2 regions of the Brevibacillus sp. M2.1A genome follow, and region 1 is predicted to be linked to the other one. Evidence: a T-box and tRNA genes for the amino acid it is inferred to sense, from the RefSeq annotation. Region 1 holds a T-box; the other holds one or more tRNA genes.
What was found. A T-box is a leader RNA that pairs with one kind of tRNA and senses whether it is charged. The one in region 1 lies ahead of ileS (isoleucine--tRNA ligase), so its partner is inferred to be a tRNA-Ile.
Positions count from the first base shown of each region.

Region 2: it encodes a tRNA-Ile, which carries the amino acid that the T-box ahead of ileS (isoleucine--tRNA ligase) is inferred to sense. The anticodon was not compared.

Region 1 covers NZ_JABSUY020000001.1:4,504,136-4,511,005, reverse strand. The annotation lists gene pgeF (peptidoglycan editing factor PgeF) at 1-781, shown strand, start outside; gene HP567_RS21645 (YggS family pyridoxal phosphate-dependent enzyme) at 802-1,500, shown strand; gene HP567_RS21640 (cell division protein SepF) at 1,543-1,971, shown strand; gene HP567_RS21635 (YggT family protein) at 2,003-2,269, shown strand; gene HP567_RS21630 (YlmH family RNA-binding protein) at 2,282-3,055, shown strand; gene HP567_RS21625 (DivIVA domain-containing protein) at 3,156-3,647, shown strand; T-box leader at 3,738-4,004, shown strand; gene ileS (isoleucine--tRNA ligase) at 4,050-6,827, shown strand.
Region 2 covers NZ_JABSUY020000001.1:572,760-579,629, forward strand. The annotation lists gene dnaN (DNA polymerase III subunit beta) at 99-1,238, shown strand; gene yaaA (S4 domain-containing protein YaaA) at 1,271-1,486, shown strand; gene recF (DNA replication/repair protein RecF) at 1,503-2,621, shown strand; gene remB (extracellular matrix regulator RemB) at 2,633-2,920, shown strand; gene gyrB (DNA topoisomerase (ATP-hydrolyzing) subunit B) at 2,920-4,845, shown strand; tRNA gene HP567_RS02605 (tRNA-Ile) at 5,064-5,140, shown strand; tRNA gene HP567_RS02610 (tRNA-Ala) at 5,188-5,263, shown strand; tRNA gene HP567_RS02615 (tRNA-Asn) at 5,281-5,356, shown strand; tRNA gene HP567_RS02620 (tRNA-Glu) at 5,364-5,437, shown strand; tRNA gene HP567_RS02625 (tRNA-Val) at 5,525-5,600, shown strand; tRNA gene HP567_RS02630 (tRNA-Asp) at 5,626-5,702, shown strand; tRNA gene HP567_RS02635 (tRNA-Phe) at 5,738-5,813, shown strand; tRNA gene HP567_RS02640 (tRNA-Thr) at 5,828-5,903, shown strand; tRNA gene HP567_RS02645 (tRNA-Tyr) at 5,951-6,035, shown strand; tRNA gene HP567_RS02650 (tRNA-Gln) at 6,054-6,128, shown strand; tRNA gene HP567_RS02655 (tRNA-Lys) at 6,137-6,212, shown strand; tRNA gene HP567_RS02660 (tRNA-Leu) at 6,245-6,331, shown strand; tRNA gene HP567_RS02665 (tRNA-Gly) at 6,340-6,415, shown strand; tRNA gene HP567_RS02670 (tRNA-Arg) at 6,422-6,495, shown strand; tRNA gene HP567_RS02675 (tRNA-Pro) at 6,528-6,604, shown strand; tRNA gene HP567_RS02680 (tRNA-Leu) at 6,621-6,702, shown strand; tRNA gene HP567_RS02685 (tRNA-Gly) at 6,710-6,783, shown strand; tRNA gene HP567_RS02690 (tRNA-Ser) at 6,792-6,870, shown strand, end outside.

The DNA.
Region 1 (6,870 bases):
AGAGTGGGAGCATCAATTTCCTGGATTAGTGGCGGGGTTTACTATTCGCTCAGGCGGGGAAAGTGAACAACCGTACGGGTCTTTTAATATGGGGCTGCATGTGGGTGATGAATCTGCGAACGTGGTAGCCAATAGACGCAAGCTGGCAGAACAAGTCGGGATGTCATTTTCGGCGTGGACATGCGCCGATCAAGTGCATGGTAATCAGGTATGCCAGGTTACAGCAGGCGGTGCGGGAAAAGAAAGTCTGGAGGACGTCATATCTGCAACAGATGGTTTGTTTACTCTTGAAAAAGGAGTCATGCTGACCTCGTTTTACGCGGATTGTGTTCCCCTCTATTTTTTAGCCCCCCAATCAGGTGCAATCGGACTTGCACACGCAGGCTGGAAGGGGACAGTGGGCCGTATTGCCGAGGAAATGGTGAAGGCAATGACGAAGCACTATCAAGCAAAGCCAGAGGACATTCTCGTCGCAATTGGTCCATCCATTGGCGGCTGTTGCTATGAAGTTGATGAGCGAATCATGACGCAGGTACGCACTTGTGCAGGCAATTGGGAAAAAGCAGTGATCTCTACCACAGGGGATCGGTATATGCTGGACCTTCGTCAACTGAACACAGCGATATTGCTCGAAGCAGGAATTTCTTCTTGGAATATTTTAGCCACGAATTGGTGTACAAGCTGCAGAACAGACTTGTTTTTCTCTCATCGCAAGGAAGCCGGAATACAAGGAACTACCGGGCGCATGGCTTCTTATATCGGCTGGAAGGAAAACCTATAGAAGAAAGGGAAGGGTTCGTTATGACCAAGGAACAAGAATTGTTAAAAGAACGACTGCAATCCATCGAGGCAAGAATTCAGGCTGCTTGCGATCGGGCGAACCGCAAACGTGAGGAAGTAAAAATTATTGCCGTGACCAAGTATGTCGACGCAGATGCCATTGGGGACTTGCTCGCTGTAGGCGTTGAGAATATCGGGGAAAATCGCGTGCAGGATGCCCTGCCGAAGCACGAGCTACACGGCGATAAAGGGATCTGGCATTTTATCGGGCACCTCCAGACGAATAAGGCAAAAGAAGTCGTAGGAAGATTCCCGTACATCCATTCTCTGGACAGACTTTCTTTGGCACAGGAGCTAAATCGACGCGGTGAAGCGCTGGATCATGTCGTAAAATGCTTTTTACAGATCAATATATCCGGTGAAGAGACAAAATTTGGGCTTAGTCCCAATGACGTATTGGCTTTTTTGCGCGAAACCAGTAATATGAAACATATAAGTATCGTTGGATTAATGACGATGGCGCCTGTTGTCGAAAATCAAGAGGAAGCCAGACAGGTGTTCCGTGGCCTCTATGAGTGGAAGCAACGGATTAACGAGATGGCATTCCCGCACGCACAGGTGGAAGAGCTGTCTATGGGCATGTCTAGTGATTTTGAAGTGGCCATTGAAGAGGGAGCTACATATATTCGTTTAGGATCGGTATTGGTCAAGCCGGAGTAAAGGAAAGCAGACCAAACCACGGAGTAAGAGAGGAGGAAGAGTATGGGTGTTATGAATAAATTGATGGGGTTTCTGGGGTTAGAAAACGAGGAATACATCGAAGAGACAACAACAGTGGAAGAGGAAAGAGAAGAGCAAGAGTCCTCGCACAAACGCCAGCCAGCAATCGGCCGAACTAACAACGTGGTACCGTTTCAAGCACGGGAAAAGGAGGGAATCCGTTTGATTCTCTGTGAACCCCGTCATTACAGTGACGCACAGGATATCGCCGATAACCTGCGTCATCGTAGACCGGTTGTGGTCAACCTCCATCGCGTGGAAAAAGACCAAGCCAAGAGAATTATCGACTTTTTGAGCGGGACGGTCTACGCATTAAACGGCGATATCCAAAAGGTCGGAGACACGATCTTCGTGTGCACGCCCGATCATGTAGATATTCAGGGTACGATCTCCAGTGTGTTGGAAGAGTAGCCAATTAAGACGAATGTAAAAGGGTGAGCCAATGACTGCTGTCATTTCGATTTTAAATTTTGCCTTTACGGTATATCAATACATGATTATTGCTTACATTTTGATGTCATGGGTTCCTCAAATGAGGGGTACAGGCATCGGTCAGTTACTGGAAAGACTGGTTGAGCCTTATTTGGCGCCATTCCGCCGGTTTATCCCACCGCTCGGCTTCATCGACATCTCCCCGATTGTCGCATTGATTGCACTGCGTTTTGCCCAATCTGGCCTGTACGCCATTTTGCAACAAATCATGTTCTAGGCGAGTGAAACGATGAGCATATTTGACCATTTTTCAAAAGAAGAACGTCCCTTTGTTGAACGGGCGCTGGAAATGCTGACGCAAGTAGAGCGGAAGCAGGCCATGCGCCTTACTGATTTTGTAGACCCTAGGCAGTTGATGATTTTTCAGAGTCTATCCTCACAAGTAAGGGATGTGAAGGTTTCTCCTTATGGAGGCTACGAGGGTGCCGAGCGAGTTCGTATTATCATCCATCCGGAGTATATCCCTGTAGAGCCTGATGACTATCGCATTACCTTATTGGCAATCAAGGCTGATCAGCGCTTTCATGTGCTGGAGCATCGAGATGTGATGGGGGCCATGCTGGGTGTCGGGATGAAGCGGGAGAAATTCGGTGATATGCTGACAGATTCAGCTGGCAGCTATGCAATTGTAGCAGAAGAAGTTGCTGATTTTGTCTGTGCGCAGGTGACGCAAATTCACCGGACTTCTGTTCAGTTTGAACGGGTAGAATGGGAGGACTTTACACCTCCTGCTCCCAAGTTTGTTGAAAAAACGATCACCGTACCATCACCGCGAATTGACGCGGTCATCGGAGAAGTACACAATATGTCTCGCGCAAAAGCACTTGTGCCCATTCGAGCGGGAAAAGTAAAAATCAACTGGAAAGTAATCGAGGACCCATCGTATCAACTCCAGATGGGGGATATGGTATCACTTGCAGGATATGGTCGGTTCAAAATTCTTGAGGTAGCAGGTCCAACACGCAGCGGAAGACTCCGCATGATTGTCGGACTGGTTACATAAGATGGACCAAGGCGCAAAAAAATGTAAAATACGGCAGGAAACACTGCTATTCCTGTCGAAATAATTGAAGACGAATTATCGGGAAAAGTGGGGGGTTCATGTGCCATTAACGCCGTTAGATATACACAATAAGGAATTCAGCACAGGCTTTCGTGGGTATAATATTGACGAAGTGAACGAATTTCTCGATCAGGTGATCAAAGATTTTGAGCTCTTGATAAAAGAGAAAAAAGAACAGGAAGAGCGCGTAGCTATTCTGAATGAGCGCGTAGATTACTATAAGAGTTTGGAAGAAAATTTGAGCAAGTCGATTTTGGTGGCGCAGGAGACAGCGGAGGATGTGAAGTCGAATGCCCGCAAGGAAGCGCAGCTCATCTTAAAAGAAGCCGAGAAAAATGCAGACCGAATCGTCAACGAAGCATTGGCGAAGTCGCGCAAAATCGCAATCGAAATCGAAGAATTAAAAAAACGTGCTTCGGTTTACCGTATGCGCTTTCGTACGCTTTTGGAAGCGCAGTTGGAAATGCTGGAAAATGGCGACTGGGACAGCATTGAACAGCCACAAGTTGATTCCCCTGTAACAGTTGAATAAATCATTGACGTTCGAGCAATGATGGTATTATAATGAAAGACAACTTTTTCGAAATAAAGCACTTATAGAAGTTGAACACACTTAAACAAATCATAGACGATGAACGGGAAGAGTACGTGAGCCAGCACTGCCTAGAGAGTCGGGAAAAGGTGAAAACCCGGCCAGTTGCTTTCGCAGAAAATCACCCGGGAGTTCAATATCCGAAAACCGAGAACCTTGATGGTTGCACAGGTGAGTAAGTGAGCGCGTCATTCCCGTTACGAATGAGTGAAGTGGAACGAATCCGATGCAGGCTTTTTTGTCGTACGGGTTTGTTCAATCAGGGTGGTACCACGGGAGCTTTCTCTCGTCCCTTTATGGGATGAGTGAAGGCTTTTATTTATTTAAGGAGTGAATCAGGCCATGGATTACAGCAAAACCTTAGCGCTACCAAAAACAGATTTCCCCATGCGCGGAAATTTGCCAAGCCGCGAGCCACAGATGCAAGCGGTATGGGAAGAGCAAAATATTTACCAACAAGTGTTGGATCGTACAAAAGACCGCCCGTCTTTTGTCTTGCATGATGGCCCTCCATATGCGAATGGAGACATCCATATCGGTCACGCACTGAACAAAATCCTCAAGGATTTCATCGTTCGTTACAAATCCATGGCAGGCTTTTACGCGCCGTACATCCCAGGCTGGGATACACATGGTTTGCCGATTGAGCAAGCGATTATCAATGCACAAGGGCTGGATCGTCGCAGCATCGAAGTGAACGATTTCCGCCAACGCTGTGAAGAGTATGCTTGGTCCTATATCGACAAGCAACGTGACCAATTCAAGCGTCTGGGCGTTCGTGGAGATTGGGAAAACCCTTATGTAACACTCCTGCCTGAGTATGAAGCCAACCAAATTCGCGTATTCGGCGAAATGGCGAAAAAGGGCTATATTTACAAAGGTCTGCGCTGCGTGTACTGGTCTCCGTCTTCTGAGACGGCTCTGGCTGATGCAGAAATCGAATACAAAGACAAGCGCTCTCCTTCTATTTACGTCAGCTTCCAGGTAGCAGATGGAAAAGGCAAGCTGGACACAGAAACAGGCGTTGTTATCTGGACAACGACTCCTTGGACATTGCCAGCAAACCTCGCGATCAGCCTGCACCCTGAGCTCGAGTACAACGTCGTGAAGGTGGATGACCGCAAGTTCCTGGTAGCCAACGGTCTGATTGAAGCTGCGAGCAAAGAAATTGGCTGGGAAGGCGTAGAGATTCTCTCGAGCTTTAAAGGTCAAGATCTGGAAGGCGTAGAGACTCAGCATCCGTTCTACGATCGCAAGTCTCCGCTCATCCTTGGCGAGCATGTCACCTTGGATGCAGGTACTGGTTGCGTTCATACTGCTCCGGGACACGGCGAAGATGACTTTAACGTTGGTCAAAAATACAATTTGGGTGTCCTTTGCCCGGTAGATCACGAAGGTAAAATGACCATTGAAGCACCAGGCTTTGAAGGTCTGTTCTATGAAGATGCCAACAAAGTGATTACGGAAAAGCTGAAAGAAAATGGAGCACTCTTGAAGCTCAATTTCTTCACGCACTCCTACCCACATGACTGGCGTACGAAAAAACCGGTTATTTATCGCGCGACAGAGCAATGGTTCGCATCTATTGACGGATTCCGTGAGCAAATGCTCGAAGCGATTAAAAATGTAAAATGGATTCCTCATTGGGGAGAAACTCGTCTGGCTAACATGATTGCGGATCGTGGAGACTGGTGCATTTCCCGTCAGCGTGTATGGGGTGTACCGATCCCAATCTTCTATTGCAAATCGTGTAACGAACCGATCATTAACGATACGACGATCAACCATGTTGCTGATCTGTTCCGCAAAGAAGGATCGAAAGTATGGTTCTCCCGTGAAGCGAATGAGCTGGTTCCAGAAGGGCTTTCTTGCACCAAATGCGATTGCAAGGATTTCCGCAAAGAAACGGATATTATGGACGTTTGGTTCGACTCCGGCTCCAGCCATCAGGCTGTTTTGCGCGAAAGAGGGATTGCTTGGCCAGCGGATATGTATCTGGAAGGCTCTGACCAGTATCGTGGCTGGTTCAACTCTTCTCTCTCGACGGGGGTTGCCGTATATGGCACAGCTCCTTACAAATCTGTCCTGAGCCACGGTTTTGCATTGGATGGGGAAGGACGCAAAATGTCCAAATCCCTTGGTAACGTCATCGTGCCACAACAAGTTATTGACAAGATGGGCGCAGATATCTTGCGTCTGTGGGTAGCTTCTGTTGATTATCAGGCTGATGTGCGCATTTCCGATGCGATTCTCAATCAGATCGCTGAGGTGTACCGCAAAATCCGCAATACGTTCCGCTTTCTGTTGGGTAATTTGGATGGATTTAATCCAGCAACAGACCGCGTAGCGTACGAAGAGCTGGGTGAGCTGGACCGTTATGTTCTGGCGAAAGCGGCAAAAGTCGCGAAGCGCGCACGCAAAGCGTATGATGAATATCAGTTCCATACTGTATTCCATGCCGTTCACAACTTCTGCGTTATTGATTTGTCCGCATTCTATCTGGACATTTGCAAGGATCGCCTGTATGTAGAAGCACCTGACAGTCTGAAGCGCCGCGCTGCACAGACAGTAATGTACGATTGCTTGCTCAGTCTGGTGAAGCTGGTTGCTCCACTGTTGCCGCATACAGCTGATGAGGTGTGGGCGTTCATTCCAGGAGTGGAAGAGAAGAGTGTGCAATTGACGGATATGCCAGAAGGCGACGAGCAACATCTCAGCTTTGCAGCAGAAGCAGAGAGCAAATGGGATGCTTTCCTGGCGATCCGAGACGAGGTTCTCAAAGCCATGGAAGAAGCGCGCCGTAACAAGGTGTTCGGTAACTCTGTTGATGCGAAGCTGGCTCTGTACCCACAAACGGAAGAAGTTGCGAAAACATTGGCAGCAATGGACGATCTGGCTGACCTGTTCATCGTCGCTCACGTGGATGTATACAGCGCTTCTGCTCCGGCAGAGGCAGTACAACTCGAAGGAATTGCTGCTTTGGTCTCTGCCGCAGACGGTGGAAAATGCGAGCGTTGCCGCGTAGTAAAACCAGATGTTGGCACTCGCGAGTCGCACGCTTCACTCTGCGTACGTTGTGCTGATATCGTAGAACAACACTACGCACATGTAACAGAATAAACACGTTGATCAACCTGTCATTCCCTTAGGGGGTGGCAGGTTT
Region 2 (6,870 bases), 3.9 Mb from region 1:
TCTGTTAAAAAGATTTATCCTAATAAGTTATGATAAAGGCGCAGCCATTATGCAGATTCCAACCAAAATAATGGCGCCGGAGAGGGAGGCTCACGTCGATGCATATTACCGTTCAGCGTGAAAAGCTATCGAACGCCGTATCGCATGTTAGCAAAGCAGTTTCTAGCAGAACTACGATTCCAATTTTGACCGGGATTAAAATCAAAACGGATGATGAAGGTTTGACACTGACAGCAAGCGATTCTGATGTGTCTATTGAAGTTCAGATCCCGATGGAAGAAGCCGGAGAATGGGGAGTTACCGTACATCAACCTGGTAGCATTGTGTTGACTGCACGTATTTTCAGCGAAATCGTGCGCAAACTGCCAAGCAATGAAATCGATATTCAAGTGGATGATCGTCTCGTAACCAAAATTCGTTCCGGACAAGCTGAGTTCACCATTAACGGAATGGATGCCAACGAATATCCACAGCTGCCGCATCTGGAAGAAGATAAAGTCTTCAGTGTTCCCTGTGATTTACTGAAGGCAATGATTCGTCAGACTGTTTTTGGTGTTTCCACTTCCGAGATGCGTCCGATCTTGACCGGTTTAATGTGGTCGCTTGATCAAGGCAAATTGCGTTTTGTGGCAACAGACAGCCATCGCTTGGCTAGTCGTACCGCAATGGTCGAATGCCCAGAGGATCTTTCTTTCCACAACGTGGTTGTTCCGGGTAAAAGCTGCAATGAATTGGTAAAAATATTAGATGACGACCAAAATCTCGCAGATATCGTTGTTGCGGACAATCAAATCCTGGTGAAGTCCAAGCATATCCTGTTCTATTCCCGTCTCTTGGAAGGAACCTATCCGGACACGACCAGAATTATTCCACAAGGAAGCAAAACGGAGATCACCGTTAGCACCAAGGAGTTTTTGCAATCCATCGAGCGCGCTTCCTTGCTGAGCCGCGAAGGCAAATCGAACGTAGTCAAGCTCGTTACGATGCCTGATGGAACCGTCGAAATTACGTCCAATGCACCTGAGATCGGGAAAGTAACGGACATTTTGATGCCAAAAGCAATGAATGGCGAAGAATTGAAAATTTCCTTCAACGCCAAATACATGATCGATGCGCTGCGTGCAATCGATAGCGCAGAAATCAAAGCGAGCTTTAGCGGCCCGATGAGTCCATTTGTGATTCGTCCGACCGATCATGACTGGATGCTCCATTTGATTTTGCCGGTTCGTACGTACTAAAATGTTTTTACGTAAAAGAAAGGAGCCAAGCCATGCGTGAGGTTTCCATAAGCACAGACTATATTGCTCTCGGCCAATTTTTGAAGCTGGCTGAAATCATTGACACGGGGGGAATGGCCAAAGCTTTTTTGGCTGAGGTTCCGATCCAGATTAATGGAGAGCTGGACAACAGACGTGGACGCAAGCTATATCCTGGCGATGAAGTGGCGATTGAAGGCTATGGTCGCTATCAAGTGGTACGCCCCTGAGAGGAGAGCGTGATTCTTGTTTCTCAAGAACCTGTCGCTAACCAATTATCGCAACTACGAAACGATGTCCCTGTCGTTTGACGGTCCCATCCAGTTGTTTATTGGCAACAACGCTCAAGGGAAAACGAATGCTCTCGAATCGATCTATGTTTTGGCACTCGCCAAATCCCACCGAACGCCCCGCGACAAGGAGCTAATTTCCTGGGATGCCGATTATGCCACGATCCGTAGCGATGTTCTTCGTCGCTACGGTTCTGTTCGTTTAGAGCTGCAGTTGACAACCAAGGGAAAGCGGGCCAAAATCAACGGAATGGAACAGCAGAAGCTGAGCGCCTATGTGGGGGCATTGAATGTCGTCATGTTTGCACCCGAGGATCTTTCCATTGTCAAAGGCGCACCTGCCCAGCGCAGACGCTTCATCGATATGGAAATCGGTCAAGTTTCACCTACGTATCTTTATTATTTGAGCAATTACAACAAAGTGCTGGCCCAGCGAAATCAGCTTTTAAAGGATTTGGCCATGAAAAAAAGTAACTCGCTGGAAATGCTGGCAATTTGGAATACCCAATTAGCCGATTTAGCGGTAAAATTGTTACGGAAGCGTTTTGAGTTCATTCGGAAGTTGGAGACGTGGGCACAGGAAATCCACACTGGCATTACCGATGGCAGGGAAAGACTTTCTTTGCATTACGTTAACTCATCGCCCGTTACAGAAGAGATGACGATAGATCAAGCTGTAGATAAAATGCTTGCTGCCTACGAAGAGGTTCGCGACCGGGAAATCATGCGGGGGAACACCCTTATTGGGCCACACCGTGATGATTTTTCACTTAAAGTGAACAACATGGATGTGCAAACGTATGGTTCCCAGGGACAGCAACGCACCAGTGCGCTGTCCATTAAATTGGCCGAAATTGAGCTGATTAAAGAAGAAGTGGGAGAATACCCCGTTCTGTTGTTGGATGATGTCTTGTCAGAGTTGGATGAACATCGGCAAACATTGCTGCTCGAAACCATTCAGGATCGAGTACAGACGTTTGTAAGTACCACAGGTGTGGAAGGCTTAAAGCATCAGGTTCTCCAGCAAGCCTCTCGTTTTTACGTGAGGGAAGGGAAAATCTCCGGAGAAAGGTAGGGGGTACAGGGATGTTTATTCACATTGGTGGAGATACTGTGGTGAGCACGAAGGAAGTTATTTCCATCCTCGATCATCAGACTGTGAAATCCTCAAAAATCAATAAAGCGTTCTTACTTGAAAAAAGTAAAACAGTTGTTGACCATAGTGAGGAAGAAACGAAGTCTTATGTAATCACCCAGAGCGCCATTTACTGTTCACCTATTTCTTCTCTGACGCTGAAGCGACGCGCTCAGTTCGTGGACAGCTTGGATCAGTTTCCCTTTGTACAAGCTGAAGTGGAGGAGTTGACAGAGTAGTGGATCAAGTGACGACGAAAGATACAAACTACGATGCGAGTCAGATTCAGGTACTGGAAGGGTTAGAGGCAGTTCGGAAACGTCCCGGCATGTACATCGGGTCGACCAGCAGCCGAGGTTTGCATCACCTGGTATGGGAGATTGTCGACAATGCCATTGACGAGGCGCTGGCCGGTTATTGCGACGAGATCTTGGTGGTCATTCATCCAGACAACTCCGTATCTGTAACCGATAACGGTCGAGGAATCCCGACTGGCATTCATGAAAAGACCGGGAAATCCACTGTTGAAACCGTTTTGACTGTATTGCACGCCGGTGGTAAATTCGGCGGTGGCGGATACAAAGTGTCCGGTGGTCTTCACGGGGTCGGTAGCTCGGTAGTGAACGCGCTATCCGAATGGATGGAAGTCGAGGTTAAACAAAATAACCAGATATACTACATGCGCTTTACAGTAGGTGCACCGGATGCCGATCTTGCTGTCGTAGGCGAGACCGATGAAACGGGAACAAAAGTAACCTTCAAGCCCGACCCGACTATTTTTACCGAAACAACTGTATTTGAGTACGAGATTTTGCAAAAACGTATTCGCGAGCTGGCGTTCCTGAACAAAGGATTGCGCATTACGCTGAAGGATACACGCCCAGATCAGCAGAAGGAAGAGTCCTTCCACTACGAGGGCGGTATCATCCAGTTCGTAGAATACTTGAATAAAAACCGGGAAGCCCTGCATGATGATGTGATTTATTGCGAAGGGGAAAAAGAAGGTCTTGTCGTGGAGGTTGCCCTTCAGTACAACGACAGCTATGTGAGCAACATCTACTCTTTTGCCAATAACATCAATACGCATGAGGGTGGTACTCACGAAACCGGATTTAAAACGGCTCTTACGCGTGTTATCAACGACTACAGCCGCAAGTTTAACTTCCTGAAGGAAAAGGATCCGAATCTTTCCGGGGACGATGTGCGTGAAGGTATTACCGCGATTATCTCCGTAAAAATTCAAGAGCCTCAGTTTGAAGGACAAACAAAAACGAAGCTGGGCAACTCGGAAGCGCGCAGCATTACCGAGTCTGTCTTTGGTGACCGTTTTAACACCTTTATGGAAGAAAATCCGGGTGTAGCCAAAAAAGTTGTGGAAAAAGCGCTCATGGCATCTCGTGCCCGTGAGGCAGCTCGAAAAGCACGTGAAATGACTCGTCGCAAGAGTGCCCTGGAAGTAAGTGCTTTGCCGGGTAAACTGGCGGACTGCTCTTCCAAGGACGCATCCGAATCTGAACTGTTCATTGTAGAGGGTGACTCTGCGGGCGGTTCTGCAAAGATGGGACGCGATCGTCATTTCCAAGCCATTCTTCCTCTTCGCGGGAAGGTATTGAACGTAGAAAAAGCACGTTTGGACAAAATTCTCGGCAACAACGAGATCCGTGCTATTATTACGGCTTTGGGAACAGGTGTCGGTGAAGACTTTGATATTTCAAAGGCACGTTACCATAAAGTCGTCATTATGACGGACGCCGACGTCGACGGATCGCATATCCGTACGCTTCTGCTGACGTTCTTCTTCCGTTACATGAAACAGTTGATCGAAGCGGGGTATATTTATATTGCGCAGCCGCCTCTTTACAGCATCAAGCAAGGGAAGACGCTGCACTATGCTTATACCGACAAGCAGCGTGATGAGGTTCTCGCTACCTTAAAGGCACAACCGAAGCCAAACGTCCAACGCTATAAAGGACTAGGTGAGATGAACGCGGATCAATTGTGGGAGACTACAATGGACCCAGAAGTTCGTACGTTGCTTCAGGTAGATCTCCAGGATGCTATGGATGCCGATATGGTGTTTGAGACACTGATGGGTGACGAAGTAGAGCCTCGCAGGGAGTTTATTGAACAATACGCAGCAAATGTACGCGATCTTGATATTTAATTGCGACGAAGAAAAGCTTGTCCTTTACCGGGCAAGCTTTTTTCTTAATGAAAATTTAAAAACACATTTGAAATATATGATGAACTGACTTATAATAGATTGTGCTTTTGTTAAACTCGTCTTTCACAAAAAAGTTCACCCACGCAATAAAAAAATATCAAATTTTCTATTGCAATGAACTTAAAAGTGTGATAGATTAAAGTTCCGGAAGTAATTACGGGCCTATAGCTCAGTTGGTTAGAGCGCACGCCTGATAAGCGTGAGGTCGGCTGTTCGAGTCAGCCTAGGCCCACCACTACTTACATAGCTGACATGGCAACTGTGTCACGAAAGCATTAGAATGGGGCTGTAGCTCAGTTGGGAGAGCGCCTGCCTTGCAAGCAGGAGGTCATCGGTTCGATCCCGTTCAGCTCCACCATTCTAAAACATCATCATTCCTCGGTAGCTCAGTTGGTAGAGCAATCGGCTGTTAACCGATCGGTCGGCGGTTCGAGTCCGTCCCGAGGAGCCATTCAAATGGCCCGTTGGTGAAGCGGTTTAACACAGCAGCCTTTCACGCTGTCATTCAGGGGTTCGAATCCCCTACGGGTCACCTAGCAAAACGCCCTGATAATAAGGGGTCCCAACAAAGTACTCGGAATATGCTTCAAAGCATTAACGTCACTTTGTTGGGAATAGCGGAGGCTTAGCTCAGCTGGGAGAGCATCTGCCTTACAAGCAGAGGGTCGGCGGTTCGATCCCGTCAGCCTCCACCACTTTTAATAACTGAATGTTTTACATGGAGCTGTGGTGAAGTTGGAGTTCACGCCGGTCTGTCACACCGGAGGTCGCGGGTTCGAGTCCCGTCAGCTCCGCCATTTTTCTCAAGCGATGGCGAAACAATTACGCTTGAGGCTCGGTAGCTCAGTCGGTAGAGCAGAGGACTGAAAATCCTCGTGTCGGCGGTTCGATTCCGTCCCGAGCCACCATTTATACCAAACACGCCGGTATAGCTCAATTGGTAGAGCACCTGACTTGTAATCAGGGGGTTGTGGGTTCAAGTCCTATTGCCGGCACCACTTTTTCTTTGAAAGCTGAATAAGGTTTACTTTTGAAGGACAAGCTTGGGGAGATAGTGAAGTGGCTAAACACGGCAGACTGTAAATCTGCTCCCTCCGGGTTCGGCGGTTCGAATCCGTCTCTCCCCACCATCTTTACTTCATGGCTATTGGGGTATAGCCAAGCGGTAAGGCAACGGACTTTGACTCCGTCATTCCTAGGTTCAAATCCTAGTACCCCAGCCATTTTTCGAGAGCCATTAGCTCAGTTGGTAGAGCATCTGACTTTTAATCAGAGGGTCGAAGGTTCGAGTCCTTCATGGCTCACCAGTTTTTAAAAAGCGAGAGATTGAATTTTATATGCGGTCGTGGCGGAATTGGCAGACGCGCTAGATTCAGGTTCTAGTGGTGGCAACACCGTGGAGGTTCAAGTCCTCTCGACCGCACCAATAAATATGCGGACGTAGCTCAATTGGTAGAGCGTCGCCTTGCCAAGGCGAAGGTCGAGGGTTCGAGACCCTTCGTCCGCTCCATAACATGTGCCCTTAGCTCAGCTGGATAGAGCGTTTGACTACGAATCAAAAGGTCGGGAGTTCGAATCTCTCAGGGCACGCATCTTCATTTTAAAAAGTGAAGAACGATATTCGGGAAGTAGCTCAGCTTGGTAGAGTACTTGGCTTGGGACCAAGGGGTCGCAGGTTCGAATCCTGTCTTCCCGACCATGTTTCAAATGAATATGCCGGTGTGGCGGAATGGCAGACGCGCGCGACTCAAAATCGTGAGGGAAACCGTGGGGGTTCAAGTCCCTTCACCGGCACCATATTCAAGCGGGTGTAGTTCAATGGTAGAACTCCAGCCTTCCAAGCTGGTCGCGTGGGTTCGATTCCCATCACCCGCTCCATATTTTGCGGAGGGATACCGAAGTGGTCATAACGGGGCGGTCTTGAAAACCGTTAGAGTGCAAGCTCACGGGGGTTCGAATCCCTCT